One region of the Clostridium sp. ETTB3 genome, then DNA from elsewhere that is predicted to be linked to it. Evidence: riboswitches for the same ligand, from Rfam matches in the RefSeq annotation. Region 1 holds a riboswitch; the other holds the start of a gene.
The links. Region 1 has a riboswitch for S-adenosylmethionine ahead of metF (methylenetetrahydrofolate reductase [NAD(P)H]). Riboswitches for the same ligand answer to the same signal wherever they lie in the genome.
Positions count from the first base shown of each region.

Region 2: linked by a shared signal. The riboswitch ahead of metK (methionine adenosyltransferase) and the one ahead of metF (methylenetetrahydrofolate reductase [NAD(P)H]) in region 1 are both predicted to bind S-adenosylmethionine.

Region 1 is NZ_CP199832.1:1,051,768-1,061,425, reverse strand. It holds gene ACUN06_RS05225 (hypothetical protein) at 1-514, shown strand, start outside; gene helD (RNA polymerase recycling motor HelD) at 714-2,999, opposite strand; gene ACUN06_RS05215 (PFL family protein) at 3,255-4,610, opposite strand; gene ACUN06_RS05210 (ACT domain-containing protein) at 4,637-4,906, opposite strand; gene ACUN06_RS05205 (S-ribosylhomocysteine lyase) at 5,204-5,662, opposite strand; gene metF (methylenetetrahydrofolate reductase [NAD(P)H]) at 5,674-6,561, opposite strand; SAM riboswitch class I at 6,709-6,884, opposite strand; gene ACUN06_RS05195 (MraY family glycosyltransferase) at 6,946-7,893, opposite strand; gene ACUN06_RS05190 (V-type ATP synthase subunit D) at 8,092-8,733, opposite strand; gene ACUN06_RS05185 (V-type ATP synthase subunit B) at 8,737-9,658, opposite strand, start outside.
Region 2 is NZ_CP199832.1:476,987-486,644, reverse strand. It holds gene recD2 (SF1B family DNA helicase RecD2) at 1-912, opposite strand, end outside; gene nagA (N-acetylglucosamine-6-phosphate deacetylase) at 1,064-2,200, shown strand; gene metK (methionine adenosyltransferase) at 2,296-3,471, opposite strand; SAM riboswitch class I at 3,560-3,692, opposite strand; tRNA gene ACUN06_RS02410 (tRNA-Tyr) at 3,811-3,895, opposite strand; tRNA gene ACUN06_RS02405 (tRNA-Thr) at 3,901-3,975, opposite strand; tRNA gene ACUN06_RS02400 (tRNA-Val) at 3,981-4,056, opposite strand; tRNA gene ACUN06_RS02395 (tRNA-Tyr) at 4,080-4,164, opposite strand; tRNA gene ACUN06_RS02390 (tRNA-Thr) at 4,168-4,242, opposite strand; tRNA gene ACUN06_RS02385 (tRNA-Tyr) at 4,284-4,368, opposite strand; gene yyaC (spore protease YyaC) at 4,796-5,335, shown strand; gene mreB (rod shape-determining protein MreB) at 5,378-6,412, opposite strand; gene spoIIID (sporulation transcriptional regulator SpoIIID) at 6,513-6,767, opposite strand; gene ACUN06_RS02365 (M23 family metallopeptidase) at 6,890-7,729, opposite strand; gene spoIID (stage II sporulation protein D) at 7,954-9,048, opposite strand; gene murA (UDP-N-acetylglucosamine 1-carboxyvinyltransferase) at 9,200-9,658, opposite strand, start outside.

The sequences.
Region 1 (9,658 bases):
TGGAAATCCTATAACTGTAACAGTTGATAATAATGAAACAACAGATATTCCAGCTTATACAACTTACACTAAAAATATTTCATTACAAGGTGGAATTGTGGAAGAAAATACACCTATTAAAGTTTTTGATTCATTAAACTCTAATATATCTAGCTCAAATAATGGTAACCTTTGTAATGCAGCTTGCAATGGTTCATTACCACTAAATAATAATCTTCCTGAAGTATTTGTAAAATCAATAGCAAATTCATTAACAGCTAATATCTCTAGATATTTTGTACCTTCACCTACTCCTGGTGTTATTCCAACAACACAATTATATCGTGCAGATGTTATAATTGGATTATTCACAATTATTGAATTATATAGGTTAACAACTATAACAGTTATTACTACTGAACCTGGTGAACCACCTCAATGTCCACCTTCATATAGTAACAACGATCCTTGCCAAGAATTTAATACACTTCCATTCCCATATGATGATTTTAATCCACCATATAGTGGTTGCTAATATATTTTATCAACTTATAACTTATATAAGGCAGGATAAAAAAATCTCTACATGAAAGGAATTATTTTAATTCCTTCATGTAGGATTTTTTTTATTATATGTTATTTAAAAGTTTTTAAAAGCTTATAAAAAATCCATAAAAAATAAAACTATAAGATAGTTAATTGTAATTTAACATGCTTATAGTTTTATTCTTTATTTAACTTCTAACTATATTTTTTGATAACTCTTCCTCTGTTATTATATATTCATTATGAAGTGCTCTTGTTAAAGCTACATATAATAATCTTTGATTTAATATATTATCAGGATAGTTTTTTTCTGTTGGATTATATATAATTGTACCATCAAATTCCAAGCCCTTTGTTAAATAAGTAGGTATAAGAACTATATCTGTATTAGGACTATCCTTTTCATTACCTTTTATTAAAGTATATTCTAAATTAGTATATTTTTTTAACTCCTTATCTAAAATCTTTGCTTCATTAAAAGTTTTAGTTATAATAGCAATACTATGTTTCCCTTTAGAATTTAACCTCTTAACTATTTCATCAATTAATTCAACAGATTCTCTTCTAGATACAGATTTAATTATTTGTGGTTTATCTCCATGTCTTAATACAGGTTTTGCACTTTTTATATTTAACCCTTGTGCTTTTAATGCAGAATTAGCAAATTCTATTATTTCAACTGTTGATCTATAACTTTGGCTTAAGGAAATAAAAGTTGCCTTTCCATCAAAAACACCTTCAGTAATATCTTCCCATTTTCTTATTCCCTTATAATGATATATACCTTGTGCTAAATCACCAACAAGAGTTAATGAATTTCCCTTAGACATATTATTAATTAAATATATTTGAAATGGACTATAATCTTGAGCTTCATCTACAACTATATGTTTAAATTTATTTTTTTCATCTATTCCTTCTAATATCATATGAATATAAAATAATATTGGTAAATCATCTTCATCAATTATTCCATTTTCTTTGTTTCTTAACACATCATTTTTAATATATTCAGCTAAACCTTTAGGAATTCTATTTGCCGTAACAATTTCAAATATTTGATCATCTTCAAATAATCTATAATAAATATCACTACATGTAATTCCTCTCCAATGCTTAAAATAATCATTCATAGTCTTTTTAGCATCATGTTTAATATGTTCCTTTAAACTATCTCTTTCATTATATATTTCTATTAACTTATGTCTTCTTTCTTCACTATCATCTAACTTTCTTTTTATTTCTTTAATTTTTAAGTCCCATTCTCTATCAATTTGAACAAGAAGCATTGCAATCTTTTCTTTTAATTTTAATGTTAAGTATCTCTTTATTTCATCTTTTCTCTTATTTATAGGATAATTAGAAAGATCTTTAAGGTATAATCTCATTATTTCTCTTTTTGAAAATAAAACATAATTAGAAATTAATATATCATCAATTTCTAATGAACTACCTTCTAATAATGTTATATATCTATCTATTATAGTTTTAAATATTAAATTTCCCTTTACTCTAGATGAATTAATTATAAATTGTTTTTCTTTACTGTCCTCTGCTTCTATAAGTTCTTTTAACTTATCATCTTTAGTTTTAATTTTTCCCTTTATTTTTAATTGCTTCATAACTAACTCTTGAAAAGTTGTTTGCTTGACATCATTTGAACCTAACGTTGGAAGAATATCAGATATATAATCTAAAAATAGCTTATTTGGTGCTAAAACTAAAATATCTTTTCCATCCATCGATTCTCTATATCTATATAACAAATAAGCTAATCTATGTAATGCAATTGTAGTTTTTCCTGAACCAGCTGATCCTTGAACTATTATAGGAAGATTTTTAGGCCACCTTATAATATCATTTTGTTCTTTTTGTATTGTTGCAACTACTTCCTTTAACTTTTTTCCTCTACTTTCTTCTAAGTTTATTTTTAAGAACTCATCAACAAGCCCTTCTCCCTCTTCTCCATTAATTATTATTTCATTTGTTCCTTCATCAAAAATTTTAGATAGATTTTCTTCATTATATAAAAATTTTCTCTTTAAATTTAAGTCTCCTTCAACTACTCCCATAGGTGCTTTATAGTATGCTTCTCCCCCTGTCCCACTATAATATAAATCTGCAACTGGTGCTCTCCAATCCACAACTATTTCTTCACCATCATATGTTGATGTTATTCCCTTTTTTCCTATATAAATCTTTTCTTGACTTCCAAATTTCTCATCAAAATCAACTCTACCAAAATAAGGATTTTTTAATGCTTCTTCATAATTTTCTATTTCTTTCTTTAAAAGCATATATATTTTTTCTGTATTTTCTTTTTCTTGGCTATAGCTTCCTTTTGCTTCTTTAGTAACAGATATTAATTTTTTTTGTATTTCTTCTTGGTATCTTTTTTTTTGTTCAACTTCATTTAATATATCTTTACGCTTTTGCTCAAGAATTTTCTTTTCTAAAGCTAAATTATCATTCATTTGTTTTCACGACCATTCTATTTTTTATAAATTTTATGCCATACCTAATAATAATCTATACTTATTAATTTGTATAGTAATACTTATTTATAGTCTTTCCACTTTTACAACTTTTATTTTAATTTTATCAATTTTATTATATATAATTTATTAAACACTGTCTAAATTTATAGTGTAAAATAAATATATTCCCTAATAAATAATTAATTAATATTTTCAATTAATTATTTATTATAAAATATCCTTATATATTAATTAATTTTTAAATGAATGTATTGGAGCTGGTATTCTACCACCTCGTTGTATAAACTCAAATGAAGAATATTTATTTACTTTCATTACAGGAGCACTTCCTAATAATCCCCCAAATTCAACCATATCTCCAACCTTACATCCTGGTGCTGGTATTATCCTTACAGCTGTAGTTTTATTATTTATAACACCAATTGCACTTTCATCTGCAATTATTGCTGATATTGTTTCTGCTGATGTATCTCCAGGTACTGCAATCATATCTAATCCTACTGAGCATATTGCTGTCATAGCTTCAAGCTTTTCTAAATTTAATGAACCATTTAAAACTGCATCTATCATTCCTGCATCTTCTGAAACTGGAATAAACGCTCCACTTAATCCTCCAACATGACTACATGCCATTACTCCACCTTTTTTAACTTGATCATTTAATAATGCAAGTGCTGCTGTTGTTCCATGTGTTCCTACTACTTCTAACCCCATTGCTTGTAATATATGTGCTACAGAATCTCCAATTGCAGGTGTAGGTGCTAATGATAAATCTACTATTCCAAAAGGAGTATTTAATCTTTTAGATGCTTCATGTGCTACTAATTGCCCAATTCTTGTTATTTTAAATGCTGTCTTTTTTATTGTTTCTGCTAATACATCAAAACTTTCTCCCTTTACCTTTTCAATTGCTCTTTGAACTACCCCTGGACCACTTACACCTACATTAATAATCTTATCCGCTTCTCCTACCCCATGAAATGCTCCTGCCATAAATGGATTATCTTCAACTGCATTTGCAAATACAACAAGCTTTGCACACCCAAATCCCTTTTTATCAGATGTTAAATTTGCTGTTTTTTTAATTACTTCACCCATTTCTTTCACAGCATCCATATTAATTCCACATCTTGTTGATCCTACATTTACAGATGAACATACCTTACTAGTTTTAGCTAATGCTTCTGGAATTGAATTAATTAAAATGCTATCGCCTTTAGTATATCCCTTATGTACTAATGCTGAAAATCCCCCTATAAAGTCAATGCCTAATTCATATGCAGCCCTATCTAATGTTTCGGCAAATTTTATATAATTTTTTTCATCTGTAGTACCTGCTACTATAGATATTGGTGTAACCGAAACTCTTTTATTCACTATTGGCACTCCAAATTCATTTTCTATTTCATTGCCTACTTTAACTAAATCTTTAGCAACTGTAATAATCTTATTATATATTTTTTCCCTAGCTTTATCTCCATTGCTATCTATACAATCTAAAAGAGAAATTCCCATAGTTATAGTTCTAATATCTAACTTTTCTTCTTCAATCATTTTAATTGTTTCTAATATATTATTTGCATTCATAACTTTCCCCCATTAAAAGCTTTATTTTATACACTATAAATTGAGTTAAATATTTCTTCCCTTTGTATTTTCACATCCACTCCAAGTTCCTTGCCTTTTAATTCTAAAGATTTTTTAATTTCCTCAAAATTACTATTGCTTAACTTTAAATCAAGCATCATTATCATAGTAAAAAATTCATCTATAATTGTTTGATTAACATCTAAAATATTAATATTTAACCTTTGTAATTCATTACTTACTCCAGCTATAATCCCTACTTTATCTTTTCCTATCACTGTTAATATTGCTTTCATCTCACCCTCCATCTATTTCCAAATTAAGTAATTTTTACAATTTATTATATTAATTCTACTATTCCAATAATTAATTGTCAATTTATCCCATCTTCTATTTATACTTCTTATAAAACTATTAAACTTCTGCTGCCTTATTACTTATATTACTTAATAATAAAATCATAATATTTTTATAAATTTACCACCTCCTTAGCATAATTCATAAAATATTGTTAACCTTATAACTTTTAATACAAAAAAATAATGACACTTACTTATAAGCATCATTATTTATACATACTTTATATATTATTTTTATTCTTCTCCATAAATATTAAGAGAAAATCCTTTCTTTAATACCTCTCTTGCATATTCCTTTGCTCCAAATAAAGATAAATCTCTATAATTACCACATTGGATATCATTTGCAGCAGGAATTTCTGTTGCATTTAATACAACATTTAATGATTTTTCAACAGCTTCCTTAATTTCACTAACTTCTCTATTTCCAAATATACTTAAATAAAATCCTGTTCTACATCCCATTGGAGAAAAATCAATTATTCCATCTAAATTTTTTCTTAATTCATATGCTAATAAATGTTCTAATCCATGCATAGCTGCTGTTCCAAAGGCTTCTTTATTTGGCTGTAAAAATCTAATATCAAATTTTGTTACATAATCTCCTTGAGGTCCATTTAAAGTACAGCACTTTCTTATATATGGTGCTTTAACCTTTCTATGATCTAATTCAAAACTTTCTACTTTATCCATTTTATTACCTCCTAAACTACTCTTTTTTTATTAATGGAATTTCTTATAGAATCTATGCTTTCAGTTATTTTTCTTGCAACATATGGATTATTCATTGTGTATAAATGAATTCCTTGAACTCCACTTGAAACTAAATCAACTATTTGTTCAACTGCATATGCAATTCCAGCATCTCTTAATGCTTCTTTATCATGTTCATACTTATTTACGATTTTAACAAACTTTTCTGGTAATGTAGCACCACATAATGAAGTAATTCTTTCAATTTGAGCCTTATTAGTTACTGGCATAATTCCAGCTTCAATAGAAGATTTTATATTTAATTTATCCTTTTCTTCTAAAAAGTTATAAAAATAATTATTATCAAAGAATAATTGAGATATAAAATGAGAAGCGCCACTTTTTTCTTTTAACTTTAAGTGCATTAAATCTTCCTTTAAATCTCTTCCTCTAACATAACCTTCTGGATAGCATGCTGCTGCTATGTTAAAATCTCCTCTTTCCTTTATATGTGATATAAGTTCATAAGCATATTTAAAATCACCTCTTAAAGTTTGACCTTCTGGAATATCCCCTCTTAATGCTAAAACATTTTCAATTCCTTTTGATTTTAAATTATCTAAGATATAATCAATTTCTTTTTTTGTTGAATTAATGCAAGTTAAATGAGCTACTGCTTCAACTCCATATTTTTCTTTAACCAGTGAAGATAATTCTATTGTTCTATTATTTACTAAGCTTCCTCCTGCCCCATAAGTAACACTTATAAAATCTGGTTTTAAATCCTTTAATTCTTCTAAAGTATTATAAATAGTTTTTACTGAAGAAGTTGTTTTTGGTGGAAAAATTTCAAAGGAAAATACTAAATCCTTATTTTCAAATATTTCATTAATTTTCATATAAATACCCCCTTGTTTTTTGTCTAAAGTTATTGCTTCAAATTAAATAATTATAATAAACTCACTATCATTATATTATTTAAAATAAATAAAAAAACCTAAAGGATATTTCCTTTAGGTAATTATAAAGTCTTGACCATTAAAATATCCTTATCTTTCAGCAATAGCTGTTGGATTTAGCACCACATTCAAGTAGCGACAAGTTATAAGTGATAAGTGACAAGTTACTACTAATAACTTTGTCACTTATCACTTGGCACTTGTCACTGTCGACAGGTTGCTGGGTTTCAATGGGCCAGTCCCTCCACCACTCTTGATAAGTTCCATCAAATTATACATTCTTTTTTCAAATTTGTAAATACTTAACTTTTGTATATAATTTCACTAAATTAATAACATTACTATAGAAATAATACTAAATGTTAAACTTATTATACTTATAAAAGCTACAACTTGTTTAGTATTCATTCCCTTTGCTTCTAGCCTATAATGTAGCTGACTTCTATCTGCTTGATACACAGGTTTCCCTTCTGAAAATCTTTTAAAAATTACAAATATATTATCAAAAATAGGTACTGCTAGTGCTAAAATTGGAATTAGTAAACTTAATATAGTTGCTGCTTTAAAAGCTCCATCTAAAGCTATTATACTTAAAATAAAGCCTAAAAAATTAGCGCCTGAATCTCCCATAAATATTTTTGCAGGATATCTATTATAAAATAAAAATGCTAATACACTTCCTGCTGTCATTAAAGAAAATAATAATGATGGAGGTTGTGATAATATTATTGCAGATGCTGCAAATGTCATTGCAGATATAAATGTTAATCCCCCTGCTAATCCATCCATTCCATCTGACCAATTAATAACAGTGGTAACACCAAAAATCCAAGTTACAGTTAATAAAAATTGAATTATAGGTGATAAAACAATATATGTATTTGTAAATGGATTTGTAAATCCATGAAAAGCCACTCCAGATTTATATACAATAATTGCTGCTAACAATTGTACTATTAATCTTGGTATAATAGCAAACTCCTTGCCAATACTCTTATGATAGTCATCTACTATTCCTATTATTAATATTAATAATGCTCCTATAAAAATACCGTACTTTTCTTTAAATGGATGATCCGAAAAAATTATAAAATAAGGTATAAAAAAACCAATAAACATGGATATTCCTCCACAAAGTGGTATATTACCTCTATGTTTTTTTCTTTTGGTTGGTTTATCAGTAAAATTATATTTAAATGCTAATTTCATTAGTATTGGTGTCAAAATAAATACTATTGAAAAAGACAAAATTGTCGCTAGTAAATACTTCATTAATTTTCTCCTTAAAATTTAGTACAATATGTACAATTGTGTATTCTATTAGCATTATACTATTATTTTTATTTATTATCAAATTATAAATATATATGCAATATACTAAAAATTTAAATTTCTTCTTATTAAATAATTAATTATAAAATTAAGGAGCTGTTAATTTAAAACAGCTCCCATTGTGATAATGTTAAATAATTATGCTCTTGAGTTAATCATATCTTTAACTTTCATTAATCTAGTTAAAGCTCCTCTTTCATTTTCATCAAGCTTCATTCTTATAAACTTGATAGTTTCTTGTAATTGAGGAATAGTCATATATTCAAGTGCATTAACTCTTCTTCTTGTCTTTTCAATTTCATCAGCCATTAACTGAGTTGATTTTTCAACTTCAGCTAATTCAAGAAGCTTAGGAAGTATAGATTCAAGCTTTCCTATAGCATCGTCTAATTCAGAAGATGTATTTGCAAAACCATATGGATAAATGCTTCCTTCACTATCTTGTAATTGTCTGTGGAATTTCATTTCTGGAACATTAACACTCATTATGTTTTTTGTTCCTACTTCAACAGATACACTATCTTTTGGATAAGCAACTGCTTCTTCTAAAAATTCCGAACTCATTACAGCACTTGCCATAACGAAATCTTTAAATGAACCTTCTAGTTCAGCTTCAACTGACTTTCTTAATTCATTATTATATTTAACAAGGTTAATGAATTGTCTCATTAATTCATCTTGCTTATCTTTAAGAAGCTTATGCCCTCTTGTTGCTGTAGTTAACCTTTTTTTCAGCTTAGATAGCTCCATTCTAGTAGGATTGACATTTAATTTTGCCATATTCTACTCTTCATCTCCCTTTGGCATATACTTTTCAAGATATTCATCTCTGATTCTCTTAAGTTCAGTCTTAGGAAGAATCTTAAGTAATTTCCAACCTAAATTTAAAGTTTCTTCTATTGATCTATTTGTTTCAAATCCTTGAGAAACATATTGTTCTTCAAATGCTTCAGCAAATTTAGCAAATTTCTTATCTGTTTCTGATAATGCAGATTCACCTAAGATTGCTGATAATTCTTTAGCTTGCTTACCTTGTGCATAAGCTGAGAATAGTTGGTTCATTGTATCTGCATGGTCTTCTCTAGTTTTGCCTTTACCAATCCCCTTATCTTTAAGTCTTGAAAGTGATGGTAAAACATCTATTGGAGGTACAATTCCCTTTTTGTATAATTCTCTTGAAAGAATTATTTGTCCCTCTGTAATATATCCAGTTAAGTCTGGAATTGGATGTGTCTTATCTTCTTCAGGCATTGTTAATATTGGAATTTGAGTGATTGAACCACCTCTACCATTAATTCTACCTGCTCTTTCATATAATGTAGAAAGGTCAGTATATAAGTATCCTGGGTAACCTCTTCTACCTGGAACTTCCTTTCTAGCAGCTGATACTTCTCTTAATGCTTCTGCATAGTTAGTAATATCAGTCATAATAACAAGAACGTGCATATCCTTTTCGTATGCTAAGAATTCTGCAGCAGTTAATGCCATTCTTGGTGTAGCTATTCTTTCGATAGCTGGGTCAGAAGCAAGGTTCATAAATAATACAGCATTATCTATAGCTCCAGTCTTCTTAAATTCATCAACGAAGAATTGAGATTCTTCGAAAGTAATACCTATAGCAGCAAATACAACCGCAAAGTTAGCATCTGAATTTAAAACAGTTGCTTGTCTTGCTATTTGTGCAGCTAATTGTGCATGAGGAAGA
Region 2 (9,658 bases), 570 kb from region 1:
AATATCAGAGTTTATAGTTTGAAAGTTTTCAATGCTTAAGGTAATTATCTTATTAGTTACTCCTAATTCACAAAAATAATATGGTAATGAGTATACAGCTTCAATTTCATTTATCTTTTCTATCTTTATTTTTCCTTCTAAGACACTATTATATATATTAACTTCTATTAACTCTTTATCTACACTTAAAACCCTTTGAGCTTCATTTATAAGTTTATCCTTTGGCATATATGTATTTCCAAGCCCTGAAAAACTATTTAATGCATATTTTATTCCACTTTGTACTCTAAAATCTGATATAGGTTCAATTCCTAAGCTTTTTGCTATTCTATCAGATGTTAAAAAACCAATTCCTGAAATTTCATCACTTAAAATATATGGATTTTCAGATACAATATTTTGTGCATCTCCACCAAATTTTTTATAAATTTTTAAACATTGATTTATAGTTACCCCATGTTTTTGAAAAAACATTATTATATCTTTGAGTTCCCTAGTTTCTAAATATGATTGATAAATAATATTATATTTTTTCTTCCCAATACCTTCTACTTCTTTTAACCTTTCAATATTATTATCTAATATATTTAATGTTTCTTCTCCAAAAGCTTTTACTATTTTTTTAGCTGTTACTGGTCCTATTCCATGAATTATTCCTGTGCTTAAGTATTTTTCAATTTCTTTTGTGGATGTTGGTAAAACTTCTTTATATTCTTCTACATTAAATTGTCTTCCAAATTGCTTATGTTTAATCCATTCACCCTTAACCTCAATTTGCTGCCCTTCTTTTATTAATGGCATTGTTCCTACAATTGTATTTACTTCTTTATTAGCTGTAATTTTAGCTACTACATAACCAGTATCCTCACTTTTAAATATTACAGCTTCAACTAAGCCATCTAATATCTCCATATTATCGCTCCAAACATTTTATTTTACTTATTAATATTATATAATTATAACATAAGTGAAATTTTCTTTGTTAAATTAGAACTTACTTATTCACTTATACATTATTAGCATGTAATAAAATTGTTAAACATTATTCTGGAGGTCTATTTATATGTTATTAAAAAATTGTAATATCGTTTTTCTCGATAAAATTGAAAAGGGATCTATATTAATTGAAAACGATATAATAAAGGAGATAAATCCCAAAATTATAAATACTAATGAGGAAATAGACTGCAAGGGTCTCTATGTTGCTCCTGGATTTATCGATGTTCATATTCATGGTGCTAGTGGATATGATACTATGGATGGTACATTTGAAGCAATAAATGAAATTTCAAAAACAATTTGTAAGTTTGGTACTACTTCGTTTACTCCAACAACAATGACAATGTCTGCTTCAGACATATTAAAATCTATGTTAGCTATTAAGAAAGCTAAAATAGAAGGTACAGATGGTGCACAAGTTTTAGGTGCTCACTTAGAAGGACCATTTATTAGTCCTGGTGCCATAGGTGCTCAAAATTCTAACTATCTAATTAAGCCAAGCTATGAAAACTTCGAAGCTATGACAGGAGATGCAATGGATGCTGTAGTGTCAATTACTATGGCCCCTGAAGTTGATGGAGCAAAAGAATTAGCTAGTATATTAACTGAAAAAGGAATCCGTTGTTCTATAGGTCATACTAAAGCTACTTATGAAGAAGCTATTGAAGGTATAAAAAGTGGATTTTGCCATTCAACACACTTATTTAATGCAATGACTGGTTTTACCCATAGAGAACCTGGAGTTGTAGGCGCAACTTTTGATACTGATATAACTACAGAAACAATTTCTGATGGTATTCATATATCTTACCCATCATTAAGAATTGCTTATAAACAAAAAGGAACTGATAAAACATTATTAGTTACTGATGCAATGTGTGCTTGTGGAATGCCTGATGGAAAATATGCTTTAGGCGGACAACCTGTTATAGTAAAAAACGGTGCTGCTAGACTTGAAAATGGAGCATTAGCTGGATCTGTTTTAACTCTTAATAAAGCAATAAAAAATATTTATGAAAATACTGACTATCCTTTATACGAAATAATTAAAATGGCTTCTTACAACGGAGCAAAATATTGTAAGGTTGATAATAAAAAAGGGCAAATTAAAGAAAATTTTGATGCTGATTTAGTTGTTTTTGATGAAAATATTGATATTAAAATTACTATAATTGGTGGTAAGGTAGTTTATTCTAATTAATATTTTTTACTCTAGAAACTTTGTATTAATTTCATCATAAGATACTTAATCTTTTAATTATAATAAAAAGCGAAGACTTATGTCCTCGCTTTTTATTATAGGTATTTCTTTATTTCATCAACTTTATTTAATTGTTCCCAAGGTAAATTTAAATCATTTCTACCAAAGTGACCATAAGCAGCTGTTTGTCTATATAAAGGTCTTCTTAAATCAAGATCTCTTATAATTGCTCCTGGTCTTAAATCAAATACTTTTTCAACAATGTTAGTTATTTCTTCATCACTTAACTTACCTGTTCCAAAAGTTTCAACTTCAATAGATACTGGCTTTGCAACACCTATTGCATAAGCTAATTGAATTTCTAATTTATCAGCTATACCAGCTGCAACTAAGTTCTTAGCTACCCATCTTGCTGCATAAGCTGCTGATCTATCAACCTTTGTTGGATCTTTTCCTGAGAATGCACCACCACCGTGTCTTCCATATCCTCCATAAGTATCAACTATAATTTTTCTTCCTGTTAATCCACTATCTCCTTGTGGTCCTCCAACAACAAATCTACCAGTTGGATTAATGTAATATTTAGTTGATTCATCTAATAATTCAGCAGGTATAACAGCTCTTATTACATGCTCCATTAAATCTTCTCTTATTTGTTCTTGACTTACATGTTCATCATGTTGAGTTGATATAACTATTGCATCAATTCTTACTACCTTATTATCATCATATTCCACCGTTACTTGAGTTTTACCATCTGGTCTTAAATATGATAAAGTTCCATTTTTTCTTACTTCTGTTAATCTTCTTGATAATCTATGTGCCATAGCAATTGGTGAAGGCATATATTCAGGTGTTTCATTAGTTGCAAACCCAAACATCATTCCTTGATCTCCAGCACCTACAGCTTCAACTTCATCATTTTCTCCCTCTCTAGATTCTAAAGCCTCATCAACTCCCATTGCAATATCACTTGATTGTTCATCAATAGATGTTAATACTGAACAAGTATCACAATCAAATCCATATTTAGCTCTATCATATCCAATTTCTTTAATTGTGTTTCTAACTACTTTAGGAATATCTACATAACAAGATGTTGATATTTCCCCCATTACTAGTACCATTCCTGTTGTTACTGCTGTTTCACAAGCAACTCTTGCCATTGGATCCCTTGCTAATATACTGTCTAAAACTGCATCCGAAATTTGGTCACATATTTTATCTGGATGCCCTTCTGTTACTGATTCTGATGTAAATAATCTTTTCATTTTGCTTAGCTCCTCTCATTCTGATATTAATTCTAAGCAATAAAAAAAGTCTCTTGCAAAAAGAAGAGACTTATTATTATCTAATGTCTTCTTATCTTGCAAATTAAAAATTCTGCAGGAATTTGCACCACGTCTACTAGTTTCAAATATTATTACTTGTCACTATCAACAGGTTGCCGGGTTTCACAGGGCCTTTATCCCTCCACCTCTCTGGATAAGAACTAATATCAAATTTTATTTCTAAGAACATTTTATACATATATCCATACTATGTCAATAATTTTTTATTTTTATGTATAACTAATATATAAAAAAAGCATGGTATAAACCATGCTTAAATGGTGGGGGAGGACGGATTCGAACCATCGAAACGAAACGTAACAGATTTACAGTCTGCCCCCTTTGGCCTCTCGGGAACTCCCCCATTTTTGGAGCTTCATGTCGGAGTCGAACCAACAACCTGCTGATTACAAGTCAGCTGCTCTGCCATTGAGCCAATGAAGCTTATTTGGTGGAAACAACAGGGATCGAACCTGTGACCCTCTGCTTGTAAGGCAGATGCTCTCCCAGCTGAGCTATGCTTCCATAATTAATTTGAAAATTTTAAATGGTGGGGGAGGACGGATTCGAACCATCGAAACGAAACGTAACAGATTTACAGTCTGCCCCCTTTGGCCTCTCGGGAACTCCCCCATTTGGAGCTTCATGTCGGAGTCGAACCAACAACCTGCTGATTACAAGTCAGCTGCTCTGCCATTGAGCCAATGAAGCATATTAACAAATTTCAATTTCATTAATTTTCAAGTTATTAATGGTGGGGGAGGACGGATTCGAACCATCGAAACGAAACGTAACAGATTTACAGTCTGCCCCCTTTGGCCTCTCGGGAACTCCCCCATTTTTGTTTTATAACTTTGTGCCGTTCGTTTTGTTACTGCCGAACTGACAAGGACTAGTATATAATTAAACCAATTATATTTCAACCACTATTTTAGCCTATTATCCCTAATTATATGTAATTAAATTTAAATTACTCTCTTTTTCTCCATTTTAATATAATTTTCTTTTTATACTTTAAATATATTTCCCTTATATTTTAGTAACACATTTATTTTTAATAAATATAGTATAAGTACAAGGATAGCATTTTAATATATTTTTATTTAATTATAAAAATATAAACTTTATTTTTTATAAAAATTATATTATTGCTTTATAAGTCATATATTTATATGAGATAAAATTTCATGAAGAATTTTAATATATGCTTCCTTATTTATAACAAATAAAAATAATCTTCATTATAAAGATAGGGGTGAATTATTTGATTAAAAGGAAATTTAATTATAAATCTAATTTAGCTTACTATGAAATTGCTGAATTTATGATAAAATATATTAATCCTAATAGTATTATAGTTTGTATTGGTACTGATAAATGTGTTGGTGATTGTTTGGGACCACTTGTTGGAACATTTCTTGAAGAACATAATTTTCCCTTACCTGTATATGGAACATTAAAGGATCCTATTCACGCATTGAATTTAGATAAAAAACTAGAAGAAATAAATAAATTACACCCTAATGCATGTATAATAGGAATAGATGCTTGTCTTGGAGATACAAATTCCATTGGCGAGATTCATACACGCGATTATCCAATTCATCCTGGAAAGGGTGTTGGAAAATCATTACCTGATGTTGGTGTTGCCTCAATAATTGGAATAATTGATTCTAGCGATGCAGCTGAATTTTTTACTTCTCGCAGTATACGACTTCACTTAGTATTTGAAATGGCAAAAGTTATTTCTAACGGCTTAATTAATGCCTATTATCTAAATTCGTTATCAAATAAACAATGCTAGAACTGTACTACTTCTAGCATTGTTTATTTTAAAAACCAAACTCTAATCTATTAAAGTAATTTCCTTATTAGTAAACTCATTGTCCAATTTTGATGCATATTTAAGCACCTCTCCAGTTCCTAATGCTACAGCTTCTATAGAATTACTTGCAACATTAACCTTAATGCCTGTACTATCTTCGATAAGCTTATCTAATCCATCTATTAACGCTCCTCCACCAGTCATTAATATCCCTCTTTCGATTATATCTGCGGCTAATTCTGGAGGAGTTTGCTCTAAAACAGATTTTACACTTTCTAAAATCATTGAAACCGGCTCCATTAAAGCTTCTCTTAATTCTTCAGTTGAAATTAAAACTTCACCAGGTAACCCAGTTATTAAATTCCTACCTTTTATACTTGTTGATATATTTCTCGAATCTTTAAAAACTGATCCTACACTAACTTTTAAATCTTCAGCAGTCTTTTCTCCGATTAAAATCTTATATTTCATCCTTACATATTTAATAATTGCTTCATCAAACTTATCTCCAGCTACTTTTATAGACTCTCTAATAACTACTCCACCTAAAGATATAATTGCAATATCAGTTGTTCCTCCACCAATATCAACTATCATATGACCATTAGGCTGTGTTATATCAAGTCCAGCTCCAATTGATGCTGCTAATGGCTCCTCTATTAAATTAACCTTTTTAGCTCCTGAATTAATAGCTGCATCTATAACAGCTCTTTTTTCAACTTCTGTTGCTTCTGATGGAATACAAACTACAACTCTAGGTGCAATTACTCTTCTCTTTCCTAATGCCTTTTTTATAAAACTTTTAAGCATTTTTTCTGTAATATCATAATCTGATATTACCCCATCTCTTAATGGCCTAACCGCTATAATATTTCCTGGTGTTCTCCCTATCATTTTTCTTGCTTCTTCACCAACAGCTAAAACTTTATTATTATTTCTATTAATTGCTACAACTGAAGGTTCTTTTAAAACTACTCCCTTGCCTTTTACATATACAAGTACAGTAGCAGTGCCTAAATCAATTCCTAAATCGCTACCAGCTCTCCAAAACCACATTTTATTCACTCCTATATATACTAAAACTTCGAAATATTTGTTTTTTCTTCAAATTTATTCATTTTTATTATATATGTAATGAATTTATCATTCAATATCTTTATAGGTCATTTGCTTTATATTTCATTTTTGTGGCTTTTCCACCTCTAATATGCCTTTCTGATTTATTTAACTCTAATATCAAATGTGTCTTTTCTGCTATTGCTGGATTTATCTTAGGTAATCTTTCTGTCATATCCTTATGAATTGTACTCTTGCTTACTCCAAATACTTTTGCTGTTTTTCTTATTGTTGCCTTTGAGTCAATAATATATTGAGCTACTTCTAAAACTCTTTCTTCTATATAGTCTTTCAAAATTATACCTCCTTAACTTACATCTATTTATTATTTACTTAATCTTCAAAAAAATTCATAATATCTAAAATTAAATAATTTATATAAGTATCAGTCATTTAAAATGACTGATACTTAGTAAATTATTTAGCAATAAAATAAGCACTTGGATCAACATCTTTTCCATTTACATCTTCTACTTGAACATTTAAAACATCTCCACAAAGCTTTGATGTAAATATTCCTGAAGTATTTCCTACAGTACCTATTTCAGTACCAGCGCTAACTACATCTCCAACGGCTACTTTGACATCTTCACTTAAGTTAGCATATTTTGTTTTTAATCCATTTGCATGAGCAATAACTACAAATGTTCCGTCTGTAGTGTTGCTTGATACTTCTTCAACCTTTCCTTCTGCAGCTGCTTTAACAACAGTCCCTACAGCAGCATTTATATCTATTCCCTTTCTAGATGTATCTTCAGTCTTATTTTCATCTGAATAAGTTCTTATCATCTTTCCAAATTCTCTTGAAATAGCTACTTCACCATCTATAGGAAATGATAATACTACATTGTTATCAGTTCCTGCTGAAACATCAACACCAGCTTCTTGATCTAAATTATTATCTTGTGAAACTTGTTCTCCATTATCATTTGCTACTTTATTTTCATTGTTTATATCATTTGTATTATTAGTAATATCTTTTTGAAGTGATTCTTCATTATTTGCTAACTTATCATTACTTTCCACTCTTTCAGCATTTTGCTTATTAACATTTGAATCAACTTCTGAAGAATTACTGTCTTGAACATCATTTAAAGATAATTCATTACTTGTTTTATTTTGCTCCTTAGCAACAGAATTTTTCTTAATAGTAAATGCTGCTATAGTTGCAACTACACATAGACATACAAGTAAAACTAAGTAAAAGCCCTCCTTTCTGAAAAAGTCCTTTACTTTATTTTTTTTATTTTGGTCCATTTCAACACCTCCTTTCTTGTATTCTTACCTAAAAAATTAAATTAATTCAATTTAAATCCAGTTTTTTTACGTCAAATTTATATAAAAAAAAACAAAAAAGGGGCTGTCGCACTAAAAATTTTATATACAATATATTGTTTTAAAAAATAAAAATCAACACAATATATTGTAGTATTTATTCTTAATGCGACATTCCCTTTTTGCAACATATTTTTATAGAATTATTATTGTTCAAACCTTAAATTTTGTATTTTAATTCCTGTATAATAATGCTTTAATATTTCATCATATTTCTTCCCCTCTTTTGCCATAACATTAGCCCCATATTGACTCATACCAACATCATTACCATATCCAATACAATTAAATTTAACTACATTATCATTTATTTCATAATTAAAATTAATAGAATTTAATCCTAATAAAAGCATAAACTCATTTCCACTAATAACTTTATTTCCTACCTTAATTTCTAAAACCCCTCCTGAGTCGCTTCTAGATAAAATTTCAATACTTTCATTAATATTATCTAAAGTTAACTTAGCATTAGGATACTTACTATTTATTATATATACTAATTTACCTACTGTAATTTCTTTTATCGTATTATAATTAGGGGAATCTTCCTCTCCAAGACTATCCACAGGCTTAAGATATGGAATTTTTCCAATTCCAATTATATCTGATGCTTCCGTCTTTCCTGAACTAACTAAAAAAGTTAACGGATATAATATTATTTCATTATCATATGTTAATACCATTCCTCTTGTTGACTCAACTGCACTTTGCACCTTATTCCAATACCTTTCTCCATTTTCATCTCCCCATTTATTAATCAATTCATTTTTTGATGAATAAACCTGACAATGTGCTGAGTTACATATATCTGCTCCATTAGCCTCATTACAATGCTTTATCTTCTTATTTATGGCATACGTTCTTGATATTATCGCTTGACTCTTTAAAGCCTCATCATTAAAACTAATTGGCATTATATTTGCAACTACACTGCATATATATTCCTCTAAATCAACCTCTTCTATTCTATCTTCTAATGTAATATAAACTGATATTTTATCATTACTATTAATAGCTACTTCATTATTTTCCTCATTTACAACTTCCTCACTAACATTACTTACATAATCATTATTACTATTACTTAAATTAGCACTATCATTTTTTTTCTTTAATAGACTTACATTAATATCTGCTTTCATGGTTATCATAGGTATTATTATCATAAATAATATAATACAAAAACTAGTAATAAATATTAACTTAAACCTTATATCTCCCTTAAATTTAATTTCCTTCATAATACCCCCAGCCACTAATATTACATCTATATATATGTTTTTATATATTAAATAATTCTATTTCCAAAGTTAATATTCTCCACAATTTATAATTTTCATTCAATAAATAGTTACTTTTTATAAAACAAAAATAAGGAACCCCTAAGGCCCCTTATTTATGAATTCTATATATTTCAGCTCCAAGCTTCTTAAATTTTTCTTCTATATTAGTATATCCTCTATCAATATGATAAACTTCACCTATTTCAGTTTCTCCATTTGCTACTAATCCAGCTAATATCATTGCTGCACCTGCTCTTAAATCAGTTGCTTTAACTTCACACCCTGTAAGTGTTGATACACCTTCTACTATAGCTATTCTTCCATCAATTTTTATATTTGCTCCCATTCTTCCTAATTCGCCAACATGCATAAATCTATTTTCAAATACTGTTTCAGTTATTACACTAACTCCTCTTGTAATTGATAATAAAGCCATGATTTGAGCTTGCATATCTGTTGGAAATCCTGGATAAGGCATTGTCTTTATATCAACAGGCTTCTTTTCCTGGGTTCCATCTACAATCATCTTTTGTCCATCTATACTACAATAAACTCCACATTCCTTTAA